DNA from 3 places in the Leptolyngbya sp. CCNP1308 genome. Region 1 is predicted to be linked to each of the others. Evidence: predicted binding sites of a transcription regulator. Region 1 holds the regulator's gene; each other region holds the start of a gene.

What was found. The regulator HrcA, encoded in region 1, represses chaperone genes, less so after heat shock. The targets are predictions, from matches to a motif close to ANTTAGCACTCNNNANTNNNGAGTGCTAANT.
Region 2: a site for HrcA is predicted at 3,104-3,134, ahead of groES (co-chaperone GroES). Genes of this name have one in related genera too.
Region 3: a site for HrcA is predicted at 2,194-2,224, ahead of groES (co-chaperone GroES). Genes of this name have one in related genera too.

Annotation. Positions count from the first base shown of each region.
Region 1 is NZ_JAYGIH010000073.1:364,439-369,524, forward strand. It holds gene VB780_RS18405 (LysR family transcriptional regulator) at 1-635, opposite strand, end outside; gene VB780_RS18410 (hypothetical protein) at 851-1,648, shown strand; gene VB780_RS18415 (2Fe-2S iron-sulfur cluster-binding protein) at 1,736-2,221, shown strand; gene hrcA (heat-inducible transcriptional repressor HrcA) at 2,317-3,414, shown strand; gene VB780_RS18425 (DUF4126 domain-containing protein) at 3,455-4,012, shown strand; gene hemH (ferrochelatase) at 4,009-5,086, opposite strand, start outside.
Region 2 is NZ_JAYGIH010000036.1:96,239-101,324, reverse strand. It holds gene VB780_RS10330 (cation:proton antiporter) at 1-567, opposite strand, end outside; gene groL (chaperonin GroEL) at 855-2,486, opposite strand; gene groES (co-chaperone GroES) at 2,706-3,017, opposite strand; gene VB780_RS10315 (DMT family transporter) at 3,213-4,106, shown strand; gene VB780_RS10310 (SGNH/GDSL hydrolase family protein) at 4,167-5,086, shown strand, end outside.
Region 3 is NZ_JAYGIH010000072.1:407,056-412,141, reverse strand. It holds gene groL (chaperonin GroEL) at 1-1,572, opposite strand, end outside; gene groES (co-chaperone GroES) at 1,834-2,145, opposite strand; gene VB780_RS16255 (Dethiobiotin synthetase) at 2,282-2,626, opposite strand; gene VB780_RS16250 (DegT/DnrJ/EryC1/StrS family aminotransferase) at 2,927-4,111, shown strand; gene crtB (cyanoexosortase B) at 4,200-5,084, shown strand.

The DNA of each region.
Region 1 (5,086 bases):
ATCACTTTGCGAATGGTCGACTGCGAGTCGAGGGCGATGAAGTGCAGCTTGTAGAGGTCTTCCCGCTGAATCACCGCCTGGCTTGCCAACGGGTGATACATCGGCATAATCAGTGCGAGTTCGTCTTCGGCATAGGGCACCCTTTGTAGAGAGTCCTGTAGTTCAGGAGGGAGTTCGCCCCCAATAATCGCTAGGTCTACCTGGCCGTTGGCCACACTCCAGGCGGTGCGGCGGGTGGAATGCACATGGAGCTGCACCGCAACATCGGCATATTTTTGCCGAAACAGGCCAATCATTCGGGGGAGTAAGTAGGTGCCGGTGGTTTGACTCGCGCCGATGATCAGGGTGCCCCCCTGCAAATTTTGCAGATCTTCAATGGCACGGCAGGTTTCTTGGCATAGACTCAGGATGCGATCGCCATAGCTCAGCAGCAAATGCCCAGCTTCGGTGAGCTGTGCCCGTCGCCCTCCCCGATCAAACAGTGGTACATCTAGCTGGCGCTCTAGGTTTTGCACCTGAAGGCTGACCGCCGGCTGAGACACATACAGACTGTCTGCCGCTCGTTTGAAGCTGCCCTCCGCTGCAATGGCCTTGAGAATGCGCAGCTGGTCGAGGGTAAAGGGAAGGTCAGACATGGGCATTAACCCTAATGTACGATAAGCCTGGGCTGCCAATAAATCATGATAGTAATACAGGCCGCTCCCCGTGGTGCCGCCGCACCAGCCCTGGGTAAACTAATGACCCAAGCTCATGCCCCTTACGACTGGTGCTGTAATTAAGTCTGCCATCCCTAGATTACTTGGTTCGGGACACTCAACACCAAAATTTAGAGCGAGACCCCAAAGGATTTATGAAACGTCAGGTGATCCAGAATGTCCTGAATTTACCCGGCATCTCTGGGATGGCGCTGATTGACGGACGTAACCGCCCCTTCTTCTTTGGGCCAGACATTAGCCTCAACTCGCAGCAGCAGGATGCCCTCGCCCAGGGTATTCAGCAGGTGGTCGAAACTACCCCGGCCCATTTCGACACCTTTACCTTTCGCTTTGCCCATCAGCTGGCCCATATCTACAAGCTCGATCAGGGCCTGATTTTGCTGGTGCTGATCAACGACCAAATGCCCCTGACCGACTATCGCACGGCCATTGGTCAGCTCAAGGCCACTCTGGTAGAGGCCCCCCACAATGCAGTGCCGACCTTTCGGCTGCTGGCTGGCTGCGTCACCCTCGGCAGCTCCGTTGGCGCCGCCGAGATCCCTGCCGCCGAGGCTCCTCAGGCTGAGCCAGCCGCCTCCAATCGGGGTACTCTAACGCCAAGCTGCCGTGAGGTGATTGAGAGCCTCAACCACCTCAGTGAGGGTGCCACCCAATACCTGGGAACAACCATGGTGATCAACACCTGGAAGCAATCTCGCCCGGCCCACCCCTGGCTAGAACAGTTTGAGGTTCAAAAAGATGGTCACTTTACTGTTGCTGCCAATAGCGAGATATCGCTGACGGCAGAACAGCACCAGTGGGTCAAAGACTGGGTGACGGCCTTCCTAGGGCGCGGCGGCCGAACTATCCGCAATTTTCAAACTCTGGTTGCGGGTCAAACCCTTACCCCTCAAGAGCAGTTGCTTTTGCTAGGCCCTCCGCCCAGAGCCTAGCTAGGCGCAGCCTAGGCAGGCCTGGCTTCCAGGGCCACCGCTACCCGCTCGGCTATTTCCCCTATTCCTTAACCCCCGTTGCAATCCATGGCCAAAACCGTCCGCCTAGAGCCCATTGCCCAAGAAACCTCCGTTGAAACTAACGGCAACCTGCTGTCGGTGCTGCTGAATAAAGATCTCGATGTGCTGAAGGAGTGCGGCGGGCGCGGCATGTGCGCCACCTGTCACATCTATGTGCAGTCGGGCATGGAGGCTCTGACCCCGATCAACCGCCGTGAGCAGCGCACCCTAGAGGTGATTACCTCCTGCAAGCCCAATTCGCGGTTGGCCTGCCAGGCACGGGTAGTGAGTAATGGCGTGGTGGTCGAGCTACCGCCGGGGATGTACGTCAATTCTCTCCAAGACATTGAAGCACTGATTGGCCGCCGGGCTGACCAAGATCTGCTGCACCCGATTACGGGGGAGGTGCTAGTGGAGCAGGGCAAACTGATTACGCGATCGACGATGGCCCAGCTCGAGAGCACCGCTAGCTTTAGGGTGGGTGAGTTCTTTAGCCAGAGTAAGGATCTGTAGGCGGGGGCCAGTGGTCAGAGATAGCGATGCCGAACCCCAGAAAACATCTGTTATGGTAAGGCAATGCCGTAGTTGAGTTTTATACCAACCCCCCTATGGACCCTGCCCCTTCTCTGAGTGCTCGCCATGAGCAGGTGCTTCAGGCCACCATTCGTCACTACATTGCCACGGCAGAGCCGGTCGGGTCACGGGCCTTAGCTCAGGAATATAACCTGCGGGTGAGCCCAGCTACCGTGCGCAACACCATGGGCCTGCTGGAGAAATATGGGCTGCTCTATCAGCCCCATACCTCGTCAGGGCGCGTGCCCTCTGACTTTGGCTATCGACTCTATGTAGACCGGTTGATGTCGCCATCGGCTCGGGTGGGTCGCCGGGTGGATGCGGCGCTGTCAGAAGAGCTGGACTGGATGGGCCGCAGCCTAGAATCGCTGCTGAAGGAGGCCACCCAGATTTTGGCCCAGATTAGCGGTTACCTGGCCCTTGTGACCGTGCCCCAGGCCAATACGGTGCTGATTCGCCACATTCAGCTGGTGGTGGTGGAGGGAGGCCAGGTGTTGATGGTGGTGCTGCTCGACTCATTGGCGACCCAATCGGTGGTGGTACAGCTGCCAGCGGTGCTGGACTCGGCCACGTCAAAGGCTGCTGCCGAACCCGGTCGCCGAGATCTGGAGATCTTGTCTAACTTTTTGACCCACCACCTGCGGGGGCGGCCCCTGGCCGATGTGACTGCCCTCAATTGGGGCGATCTTGACGCCGAGTTTGAGCATTATGGCGTACTGCTGTGCCAGGCGCTGGGAGATTTGGCGCAGCGATCGCAGGCCGCCGAGACACCCCAGCTGGTGGTTAGCGGCCTGGCTGAGGTGCTGCGCCAGCCCGAGTTCTGCGATGCTCAGCGCATTCAGGCGATTGTGCGCCTGCTAGAAGAAGACCAGTCACAGCTGTGGCCGTTGTTTTTTGCCACCCCTCCCGTGGCCACCCAAACCCTGAAGGGCGTAGACGTTAAAGTGTGGATTGGAGCTGAAAACCCGCTAGAGCCCATGCAGGGCTGTGCCCTGGTGGTGTCTAACTACACCCGCCACGATACCTCCGTTGGCAGTGTGGGGGTGCTAGGACCAACCCGTATGGTCTACGAGAATGCCGTGGCCGTGGTTAAGGCGGCAGCCGATTATCTATCCACTGCCCTAAGCGAATAGGGATATCCCTGGGAGCAGCCCAGACCGGGGAGCAAGCGCCGTGATTATTACAGAACTACTGGCTATCTTGTCGATCGCGGCGGCGACGGGGCTGCGGCTAGCGCTGCCGCTGCTGCTGATTGGCCTGATGTCTGGCCCTCAACTATGGTCAAATGTACCGCTGCTGTCGCGGCTGCCTCCAGCCCTGGTGCTCGGGGTACTGGTGAGCTGGTCGATGGCGGAGCTGATGCTTTCTAAGAGCCGTTACAGCCAGCGGTTTTTTCAGGGGTTGGAGCTGATATTAAGCCCTGGGGTCGGCGCTCTGGCGGGGCTGGGGGTGGCCCGCACCTTTGGCCTAGAGGGTTGGATCTATCCGCTGATTGGACTGATCAGCGCCCTACTGGCTCTGGTAATTCAGCTGTTGCAGATGGGGCTGTTTTTTCGCCCCCGTCGCCCGCCCCTGTGGAGCTTTTTTGTGGTTGACGGGCTGTGCATTGTGCTGGCCGTACTGGCCTTTGATGCCCCCAACCAGGGGGGCATTATTGCGCTGCTGCTGCTGTGGCTAGTGATTCGCACTTCGTACCTGTGGCAGCACTGGCCCCGGCGATCGCGGCCCTAGAGAATACCGACAAAATGCAGCGGGCCGTGCCCACTGACCAGCTCTAGCAGCAGGGCCAAGAAGCCCACCATAGCCAGCCGCCCGTTCCACACCTCGGCAACGGGGGTGAGCCCCCAGGCCGATCGCTCTTGGGGGTAGATTTTGACTTTTTTGTCGGGCTGCACCACATCGGAGAAGAGCTGGCGGGGAGCCTCTAGCGCCTCGGTGACCATATCGGCCATATCGGCGATAAAGCGCGGATGGGTGTTGAGGGCGGGCACGCGGTGAAACCCGTGAATACCGGCTTCCTCGGCGATTTCGCGGTACTCGATGTCGATCTCTTGCAGGGTCTCAATGTGCTCGGAGACAAAGCTGATGGGGACGACCACCAGGTTTTTGACCCCCTGCTGGGCGAGCTGCGCGATCGCATCTTCGGTATAGGGCTGGAGCCACTCCACTGGCCCCACCCGGCTCTGGTAGGCCAGGGTGTGGGGGTTGGGGCGATTGAGCGACTTCATAATCAGCTCGGTGCAGTGCTCGATCTCGCGCTGATAGGGGTCGCCGGCTTCTTCGACGTAGCTGACGGGCACCCCGTGGGCGCTAAAGAAAATGTGGGCTTGGTCGGGGTGTTCCAGCTTGTCGAGTTCTTGGGCGATCAGATCGGCCATGGCCTCACTGTAGCCGGGGCGATCGTACCAGGAGGGAATAGCGGTGTAGACAATGCGCTGGAGAGCCGGATCTTCGAGCCACAGCCGCTCTAGCAGGCGAAAGCTGGAGCCGCTGGTGCTGATCGAAAACTGGGGATACAGGGGCAGCACCACCAGCTTTTCGACCCCGTCGCGCTTGATTTGGGCGACGGCCTCTTCGGTGAAGGGGTACCAGTAGCGCATGCCGATGTAGATATTGGCCTCGGTACCCTGATCGGCCAGCACCTGCTTGAGGGCGTCGGCCTGCTCTTCGGTGATGCGGCGCAGGGGCGAGCCACCGCCAATCTGCTGGTAGTTGGCCTGGGACTGTTTGGCCCGCGAGCTAGAGATCAACCAGGCCAGGGGACGCTGCAGCCAGGGAAAGGGCAGGCGAATAATTTCTGGATCG
Region 2 (5,086 bases), on a different contig from region 1:
ATTAAGCGCTGAAAAGTCTCCCTGATTGATGCCTAGGCAGATGGCTAGCACCAGCAGCGACCCAATATCGGTGAAGATTGTAGCCCCAACAGTGACCGTCACCGCTTCATTATTTACGATGCCAAACCGCTGCACAATCGGATAGGCCAGCAGCGTGTGAGAGGCCAGCAGCGAGCCAATTAACACCGCCGCCAGCCAGCCAAAGCCAAAGAACAGCCCAACCGCAATACCACCTAACATTGGGATGGCAAAGGTCAGCGCCCCGAAGCTGAGGGAGCGATCGCGCGTTTTTTCAAATAGGGCCATGTCGATTTCAAGACCGGCCACAAACATCAAATAGATTTTGCCAATTTCTGAAAACAGCTTCATGATGTCCGTGTCAGCGCTGAGCCACCCCAGACCGCTGCTGCCAAATAACACCCCAGCCATCAATAGGCCGATCAATCCGGGTAGCCTAAACCGCTCAAAGATGGGCGGTGTGATTAACACAATCGCCAGCAACAGCACAAACGTTGTAATCGGTTCTTTTAACGTTTCTGAAACCGGTTCCACCAAAAAGAGAAACATAATGCCGCCCCTAGCATAAAGAGAGCCAGGGCATTAAATGCCTGGCTGTGGGTGTTGCTTAAATAATTAATTGACATTGATTAAGTCTGTTTACTAAGAGTCGTACTCCTAGGCCAAATCTGTCTCTCTATCCAAAGAAAGAATTTTACGTTGTGCCCAACTGCCAACACAAAAGCCGCCCTGAATTTCAGAGCGGCTTTTGTGTTGATGCGTGGCTACCAGCGGATTTATATAGGTTATAACCCCAGGGGATACTCCCTACATCACCCGACTGCTAAAACCTTGGCTTAGTAATCGAAGTCGCCGCCCATGCCAGCGCCAGCGGGAGCGCCTTCTTTAGGTTCGGGCAGGTCGACCACGATGCACTCGGTGGTCAGCACCATACCGGCGATGGAGGCCGCGTTCTGCAGGGCAGAGCGGGTCACCTTGGCGGGGTCAACAATACCAGCGTCAAACATGTCAACGAACTCACCGTTGGCAGCATTGTAGCCGACGTTGAAGTCCTTCTCTTTGACGCGCTCGGCGATCACGGCACCGTTTTGGCCAGCGTTCTGAGCAATCCGCATTAGAGGTGCGGCCAGGGCACGAGCTACGATCGCAGCTCCAGTGTGCTCTTCAGCGGTGAGGTTGGCTTCGAGCCACTCGGTCAGGGCTGGTACTAGGTGAGCCAGGGTGGTACCGCCGCCGGGGACGATGCCTTCTTCAACCGCTGCTTTGGTGGCGTTGATGGCGTCTTCGAGGCGCAGCTTGCGGTCCTTCATCTCGGTCTCGGTGGCGGCACCGACCTTGATTACAGCCACACCGCCGGAGAGCTTAGCCAGGCGCTCTTGCAGCTTCTCTTTGTCGTAGGTGGACTCGGTTTCGTCGATCTGGCGACGGATTTGCTCACAGCGAGCCTTGACATCCTTCTCGTTGCCTTCGGCGACGATGGTGGTGGTGTCTTTGGTGATGGTGAGGCGGCGGGCCTGACCCAGCATATCGAGCTTGGTGTTGTCGAGCTTGAGGCCGGTGTCTTCGGAGATCACTTGACCGCCAGTGAGGACGGCGATGTCTTCGAGCATGGCCTTGCGGCGATCGCCGAACCCAGGAGCCTTAACGGCAGCCACGTTTAGCACGCCGCGCAGACGGTTGACCACCAGGGTAGCCAGGGCTTCTTTCTCAATGTCTTCGGCGATGATGATCAGGGGACGACCGGAGCGAGCCACCTGCTCCAGCACGGGCACGAGATCCTGTACCAGGGCAATTTTCTTGTCGGTGATCAGAATGTAGGGCTCATCGAGCACCGCTTCCATGCGCTCGGTGTCGGTGACGAAGTAAGGGGAGACATAGCCCTTGTCAAAGCGCATGCCCTCAGTGACCTCCAGTTCGGTGGTCATCGACTTGCCTTCTTCCAGGGAGATGACGCCTTCGCGGCCCACTTTCTCCATGGCTTCGGCGATCATGGCACCCACTTCTTCGTCGTTACCGGCGGAGATGGAACCCACCTGAGCGATCGACTTAGAGTCGCCGACGGGGCGGGCGTGCTCAGCAATTTTTTCGACCAGGAAGGCGGTGGCTTTGTCGATGCCGCGCTTCAGCGAAATCGCGTTAGCGCCAGCGGCGACGTTGCGCAGACCTTCTTTGACCATGGCGTGGGCCAAGACGGTGGCGGTGGTGGTACCGTCGCCAGCGGCGTCGTTGGTTTTAGAAGCGGCTTGGCGAATCAGGGCGACGCCGGTGTTCTCGATGTTGTCTTCGAGTTCAATTTCTTTGGCGATGGTGACGCCGTCATTGACGATTTGGGGTGCGCCAAATTTCTTTTCGAGCACCACGTTGCGGCCTTTGGGGCCGAGGGTAACGGCCACGGCCTCGGTCAGAATATCCATACCCTTTTCGAGGGCGCGACGGGCGTTTTCGTTGTAAACAATGCGCTTAGCCATAAAGTCAGTTTTCTCCGAAAGAAGAATATGAGGTGAACGTTAGCTAGAAGACGGTGGGAAGAAGATTTAGGCGTTTGAGTAGGTTGGGTGAAGCGGTAGCGGAACCCAACAAAACCCGGCAGAGACCGTAGCAGACAATGCCTTGCAGTTGGCCTAGGGGATGGTGGGCCGTGCCCACCCTACGCAGCCAAAATCCCAAATCTAAAATCCAAAATTGATTTAGCCGAGCACGGCGAGAATGTCTTTCTCAGACAGCAGCACGAACTCGTCGCCGCCCAGCTTGATGTCGGTACCGGCGTACTTGGAATAGAGAACTTTGTCGCCGATTTTGACTTCCATAGCCTGGCGAGAGCCTTTGTCATCGGTTTTACCGGGGCCTACGGCGGTGATTTCGCCCACCTGAGGCTTTTCCTTGGCGGTGTCAGGTAGCAGAATGCCGCCAGCGGTGGTCTCTTCGGACGCACTTACTTTAATCAAAACTCGATCGGCTAGGGGCTTAACGCTAGATGCCGCCAAAGTGATAGCTGCCATACAATGCTTCTCCGGATTTGCTATTAAGACAGCGCCTGGGGGAATTACACTCGGCCCCATTCAGACGCATTACACAGGTTTTCGAAGCTTAGCACTCGCAAGCTCCGAGTGCTAATTTACGACGCCAGGGGGGCGATCGCAACAAAGCCCCCTGTACGGGTTCCCGAACTGAGTTGCCATAGGTAGGATTGATTGATGCTCAAACTCAAGGTTTTGCTGCCCATTCTCACCAGCTTTTTGTTTGCGGGCAGCTTTGTAGCAGGCAAATATACGACGGTAGATTTGGGGCCATTGACCACCTCGCTGCTGCGCTACGTCATCGCCATGGGGGTTCTGGGCCTATTCATCACCCGCAGTGCCCAGCCGATCAAATCCCTCACCGTCGCCCGCGCCGACTGGGGAGCGATGGCACTGTTAGGTCTATTTGGGGTGGTGGGTTATCACTATTTTTTCTTTAGCAGCCTGCGCTACACGGCCACGGCCAACACCGCGATTATCAACGCCTTTAACCCGGTGGTGACGGGGGTGATGGCGGCGCTGTTTATTGGCGAACGGCTGACCCGCCGCCAGTACGGCGGGATTTTGCTGGCGCTGCTGGGAGTGCTGACCCTGCTGACGCGGGGCAACCTGACGACGCTGCTGAGGCTTGAACTCAACCGGGGCGATGGGCTGATGCTGTGTGCTGTGCTGTGCTGGGTGGTGTATTCCCTGATTATTAAGCAGCTGAGCCAGCGGTATTCGGGGTTGACGATTACCTTCTATGCCGCCGTGGCCGGAGTAGGACAACTTCTGGTGCTGGCCGCGCTCGAACGCTGGTGGCTACAGTTGGCGACCCTGTCTCTCTCCTCGCTGGTGGCCATTTTGTACATGGGGGTGGCGGCGTCGGGAGTGGCCTACCTTTTGTTTAACCTCAGCATTCAGCAGGTTGGCCCCACTCGCACCGCCAGCGTGGTCTATAGTTTGGTGCCGATTTTTGTGGCGGCGCTGGCCTGGCTGTTTTTTCGAGAGCCGCTGACGGCGACAATGGTGGCCAGTATGGGATTAATTTTGCTGGGTGTGAATGTGGTGCTCAGTCAGCCTAAAGTGTGAGTTAAGGAAGAAGGCGGTTCGTTAGGCTGGGCCTAGCTCGTTTTACTGCCGGGAGGCGTTATGGCATCGCTGGTATCGTCTTTATTGAATCCGCTTTTTGCTGGTCTTGGCCCCCTCAATATTTTCGGCAGCAATGTTTTGCTCAGTGGTTTAGGCAATGACGACCTCAGCGGCGGCCCAGACGACGAAATTTTATTGGGTTTCTGGGGCAATAACCGGCTATTCGGCGCGGGGGGGGACGACTGGCTCTTGGGCAGCCCTGGCGATGATTTTCTCGATGGGGGCTTGGGCAGCAATCAGCTGATTAGCGGGCCGGGCCAAGACACCGTTGTGCTCAGAAACGATGGTCGGGTTGATACAGTAGTGGATTTTACCCCTGGAGTCGATCGCTTCTGGCTTCAGGAGGGCTTGAGTTTTGGGCAGATTGCGATCGCCCAGCAGGGAGCAAACACCACCCTGCGCTACCTAAACCAGTCGGAGCCCAGCGTCATTCTGCTCAATGTGGAGGCCGCCAGCCTCACCGCCGAGAGCTTTCAAACCCAGGCGCTGGTGCCCAGCTTTAACAGCCTGACGATCTTTGGCGATAGTCTGTCAGACCCCGGCAACCTGTTTGGGTTGACGGGCTTTTTTCCGCCCTTTCCCTACTCTGAGGGCCGGTTTTCTAACGGCGATCTCTGGGCAGATTATCTGGTGGATGACCTGGGGGTTGAGCCTGCTCAGGTGCAAAACCTGGCTGTGGGGGGAGCCACCACGGGCCGCGACAACGGCCTCGATCCCCTAATTGGATCGCTCACGGGCACAGAGTCTAACCTGCCGGGATTGCTCGACGAAGTCGATAGCTACCTTGGTGGCCTAGGGGAGGGCACGGCTAATTCTGACGGTCTCTATGTGGTATGGGCCGGGGCCAACGACCTGTTTAACCTGCCCAGCGACCCTGCCGCTATTCCAGACTTTTTAGCGGCATCGGTGGCCAACATTGC
Region 3 (5,086 bases), on a different contig from region 1:
CTTATCGACCACAATGCACTCGGTAGTCAGCACCATCGAGGCGATGGAAGCCGCGTTTTGCAGACCCGAGCGGGTCACCTTGGCAGGATCCACAATGCCAGCCTCGAACATATCGACAAACTGATTGTTGGCCGCGTCGTAGCCGATGTTGAAGTCTTTCTCCTTCACCTGCTCAACGATCACGGCACCATTCACACCGGCATTCTCAGCAATGCGGCTGAGGGGAGCGGTGAGGGCGCGGGTGACGATCTGGGCACCCAGCAGCTCTTCGCCGCTGAGGTTGTTGCTGGCCCAGGCTTCGAGCTGGGGGGCCAGGTGGGCCAGGGTGGTGCCGCCGCCGGGGACGATGCCTTCTTCCACCGCTGCTTTGGTGGCGTTGATGGCGTCTTCCAGGCGCAGCTTGCGATCCTTCATCTCGGTTTCGGTGGCGGCCCCGACTTTGATCACGGCTACACCGCCAGAGAGCTTAGCCAGGCGCTCTTGCAGCTTCTCCTTGTCGTAGGTCGAGTCGGTTTCGTCGATCTGGCGACGGATTTGCTCGCAGCGGGCCTTGACCTGCTGCTCGTTGCCCTCGGCGACGATGGTGGTGGTGTCTTTGGTGATGGTGAGGCGGCGGGCGCTGCCCAGCATCTCCACCTTCACGTTGTCGAGCTTGAGGCCGGTGTCTTCAGAAATCACCTGGCCGCCAGTGAGCACGGCGATGTCTTCGAGCATGGCCTTGCGGCGATCGCCGAACCCAGGCGCTTTCACCGCCGCCACATTCAGCACGCCGCGCATGCGGTTCACCACCAGAGTAGCCAGGGCCTCTTTCTCGATGTCTTCGGCGATGATCATCAGGGGCTTGCCGGAGCGGGCCACTTGCTCCAGCACCGGCACCAGGTCCTGCACCAGGGCGATCTTCTTGTCGGTCAGCAGAATGTAGGGCTCGTCGAGCACCGCTTCCATGCGCTCGGTGTCGGTGACGAAGTAGGGCGACAGGTAGCCCTTGTCGAAGCGCATCCCTTCGGTGACCTCCAGTTCGGTGGTCATGGATTTGCCTTCTTCCAGGGAAATCACGCCCTCGCGACCGACCTTATCCATGGCGTCGGCGATCATTTGGCCGACTTCGTCGTCGTTGCCAGCAGAGATAGCACCCACCTGGGCGATGGACTTAGAGTCGCCGACGGGGCGGGCGTGCTCGGCAATCTTTTCGACCAGGAAGGCGGTGGCTTTGTCGATGCCGCGCTTCAGCGAGATGGCGTTGGCCCCAGCGGCGACGTTGCGCAGGCCCTCTTTGACAATCGCGTGGCCCAGCACCGTAGCGGTGGTGGTGCCATCCCCAGCAGCGTCGTTGGTTTTGCTGGCGGCCTGGCGCAGCAGGGATACGGCGGTGTTCTCGATGTGGTCTTCTAGCTCAATTTCTTTGGCGATGGTGATGCCGTCGTTGATGATTTGGGGCGCGCCGTATTTTTTTTCGAGCACCACGTTGCGGCCTTTGGGGCCGAGGGTAACGGCAACAGCTTCGGCCAGCATGTCGAAACCGCGCTCTAAGGCGCGACGGGCATCTTCGTTGTAGGTGATGGTTTTAGCCATGGGTGAATAATCCTCCCAGCAAGAATTGTTGACTAACTGCGTTTAGTTGAAGTTTGTAAGGTGTGTTACGGCTTTGCCTAACGCACCGGACTTGCTCTCAAGGGATGTTTCGAGTAGATAAGACATCGCTTTGAGGGGCTTTCCGAGCGGTGCATTGCTTCGCGGATGCGCCCTAGGGGTTGATCTGCGATCGCATCGGTCAATGGTGGGCGGTGCCCACCCTACCTAGCCAAAATCGCCAATCTAAAATCCAAAATTGGCCTAGCCCAGGGCGGCGAGAATGTCGGACTCGCGCAGCAGCACGTAGTCGTCGGTGCCGAGCTTGATGTCGGTACCGGCGTATTTGGAGTAGAGCACCTTGTCGCCGACTTTGACTTCTACGGGCTGGAACGAGCCGTTGTCGTCGCGCTTGCCGGGGCCGACCTGCACCACTTCACCCACCTGGGGCTTTTCTTTAGCGGTGTCGGGCAGCAAGATGCCGCCAGCGGTTTTCTCTTCGGCTTCGCTGACCTTGACCAAAATGCGATCGCCCAGAGGCTTTACAGTAGACACACTCAGGGTGACTGCGGCCATAACGTACCTCCAAAGGTTTGCTTAGTGAACGTTTGCATCAACAGGACGCGTTAGCACTCTCGCATCCTGAGTGCTAATTTAGCCGCCCAAAAGTTCCCTCGGCAATTCTTTAGCAGGTGTGGTTTGCCGAACTTTCTCACGCCATCCACTCACCGAACACAATCGACTGCGCCGCTTTCCCAATGCGCCCTAAATCTTCGTCGAGCATGGGTGGCCACACAACACCCGACCGTTGCCCTTGAGAATAGAGCTGGCGGCTTTCGTAGGAGAGGATAAAGAGAGCCTGGGTGAGGGTGCGATCGAGGGTGGGTTCGTTCTTTAAGCCTTCAAACAGCACCTTGAGGGCCAGCAGCAGAGAGGTCACCTGTCCGGGGATGGGCGGTTTGCCCTGGCGCAGGCAGGCGATAAAGGTATCGGGCAGGTCTTCGCTGGTGCCGAGGGTTTGGCGGACGACAAATTCACGAGAGGTTTCAAAATCCATAGGGGTAACGGTAGCTAAACAGGGTGTTCTAAACCTTATCCAAGTCCAGAAGTAGAGTTTTGCCTGGGGGAAAACTTCAGATCCCGAGCTGGACTTGATATAGCCCCGCGTGTGCTGGTGGACGGTTGAGTCAAAGCTATTTTGGCCCCAGTTTACCGCCTGGCCGCAGTTTGGCGGCACCAATCGGCATTGATCTAAAGAACAGCGACTCCCCTGGGGCTGATAAGGCGTCATGGTATTCGGGCAAGCTGAGCATGACTGGCGGGCGTCAGTTGTTACCCCAAACCGACCTAGGTGAGTATGACCATCCCTTCTCCACTGACTGTTCCTTTTGTCGATTTGACCTGGCAGCATGGGCCGTTGCAGGAGGCCATTCAGGGAGTGATCAATGCCGTCATCACCCAGGGAGACTTCGTGTTAGGCCAGGCTCTGGCCGACTTTGAGGCCAACTTTGCGGTGGCCTGCGGCACTCAGTTTGGGGTAGGGGTAGGCTGCGGCACCGATGCGATCGCCCTGGGTCTGATCGCCTGCGGCATTGCCCCCGGCGACGAGGTAATTTTGCCCGCAAATACCTTTGTGGCCACGCTGATGGGGGTGCTGCGGACAGGGGCCACGCCGGTCTTTGTGGACTGCGATCGCACCACAGCCCTGATGGATCTCGAGGCTGCCGCGCGGGCCATTACCCGCCGCACTCGCGCCATTTTGCCCGTACACCTCTACGGCCAAATGGTCTCGCCCCAGGGATTGTTAGATCTGGCCAACCGCCACCGGCTGATAATTTTTGAAGACGCCGCCCAGGCCCACATGGCCCAGCGCGAGGGCTACATCGCCGGTTCCATCGGCCTCGGAGCCGCCTTTAGCTTTTACCCCAGCAAGAACCTGGGCGCGTTAGGCGACGGGGGCATGTTTGTCACAGGCGATCGGTTGCTTGCAGAGACGGCGCGATCGCTGCGCAACTACGGGGCCACCAGCAAGTACTACCACACCAAACCCCAGGGCACTAACAGCCGGTTAGACACCCTGCAAGCCGCTGTGCTCAACGTCAAACTGCCCCACTTAGCGGGGTGGAACCGGGCGAGATCGGCGATCGCCCAACAGTACGATCGCCGCCTGGCTCCCCTGGCCGAACACGGCATCCTCCCCATGCATAACGACGCTGGCCCCGGCCATATCTACCACCTCTACGTCGTGCGCATTACCGACACCTGCCCCATCAGCCGCGCCGACCTCCAGGCCCGGTTCGCCGCCGCTGGTGTTCAAACCGGCATCCACTACCCCATCCCCTGCCACCTGCAACCCGCCTTTAGCGCCCTCGGCTACGGCCCCGGCGACTTCCCCCAAGCCGAAGCCCTCAGTCAGGAGATTCTCTCGCTGCCGATGTACCCCGGCATGACCCCAGAGCAAGTCGATTACGTCGTAGACGCTATGGTTGAATCAGTCACCGCCGCTAAATCTGTCGGTATTTTGCAAACCGTAAATGGGTGAATAAAAGTTTTAAGTTTTGAATTAAAGCTAGAGTCCAAAACTCAAAACTCCCCTACTCCCTCACCTCCCTCATCTTCCCCACCTCCCCATGCCCTCCCTCCGCCGCTACTTCACCCCGCCCTGGGCGATCGCCGCGCTCCTAGCGATCCTCTACGGGCCGCTGCTGATGCACTGGGTCGATGGCTGGCTGAACAAATCCATCAGCATTCAGCACGAGTACTTTAGCCACGGGCTACTAGGGCTGCCCTTTGCCGCCTACATTGCCTGGGGCAAGCGCCAGGCCTGGGGTGATTTGCCCAATCGGTGCCATCCCCTAGGGTTGGGGTTGGTGGGGCTAGCGGGCCTCATGTATCTCACCCGGCTGTCTGACTGGATGAATCTATCGCTGCCGGTGATGCTAATGGGGCTGTGTTTGAGCCTAAAATCCGTCGCGGGGCTGCGGCTGCAGGCGATTTCCCTCATTCTGGTTGCCCTAGCAACGCCAAACCAGCTGCCCTACCTGATTGAGCCGTATATTCTGCCCTTGCAGCGGTTGATTGCATCGGTGGCGGGGTTTTTGCTGGTGCAGCTTGGCGTTCCGGTAACGGTCGAGACTATCTACTTGTTTGTGAACGACCAAACGGTGGAGGTTGCCCCCCACTGCGCCGGGCTCAAGATGCTCTTTACTAGCCTCTACATCGCCCTTATGCTGGCCTACTGGACGGGGGCCTACAGGTCGCGGCTGCATACGGGCCTCTTCTTTGCAGGAACCGTGCTGATCAGCGTGGTGGGCAACATTCTCCGCAACACGTTTTTGAGCTACTTCCACGGCACCGGGCGCGATGGCGCGTTTGACTGGCTGCACGAGAGCTGGGGTGGCGACCTCTACTCGGCCCTGATGCTGCTGACTATCATTCTGCTGCTGCGGCTGATTCAAGATCGGGTGCCCGATCGCCTCAATCTGGCGGTACAGTCGCCGTCATCGTCCGTCTAGGC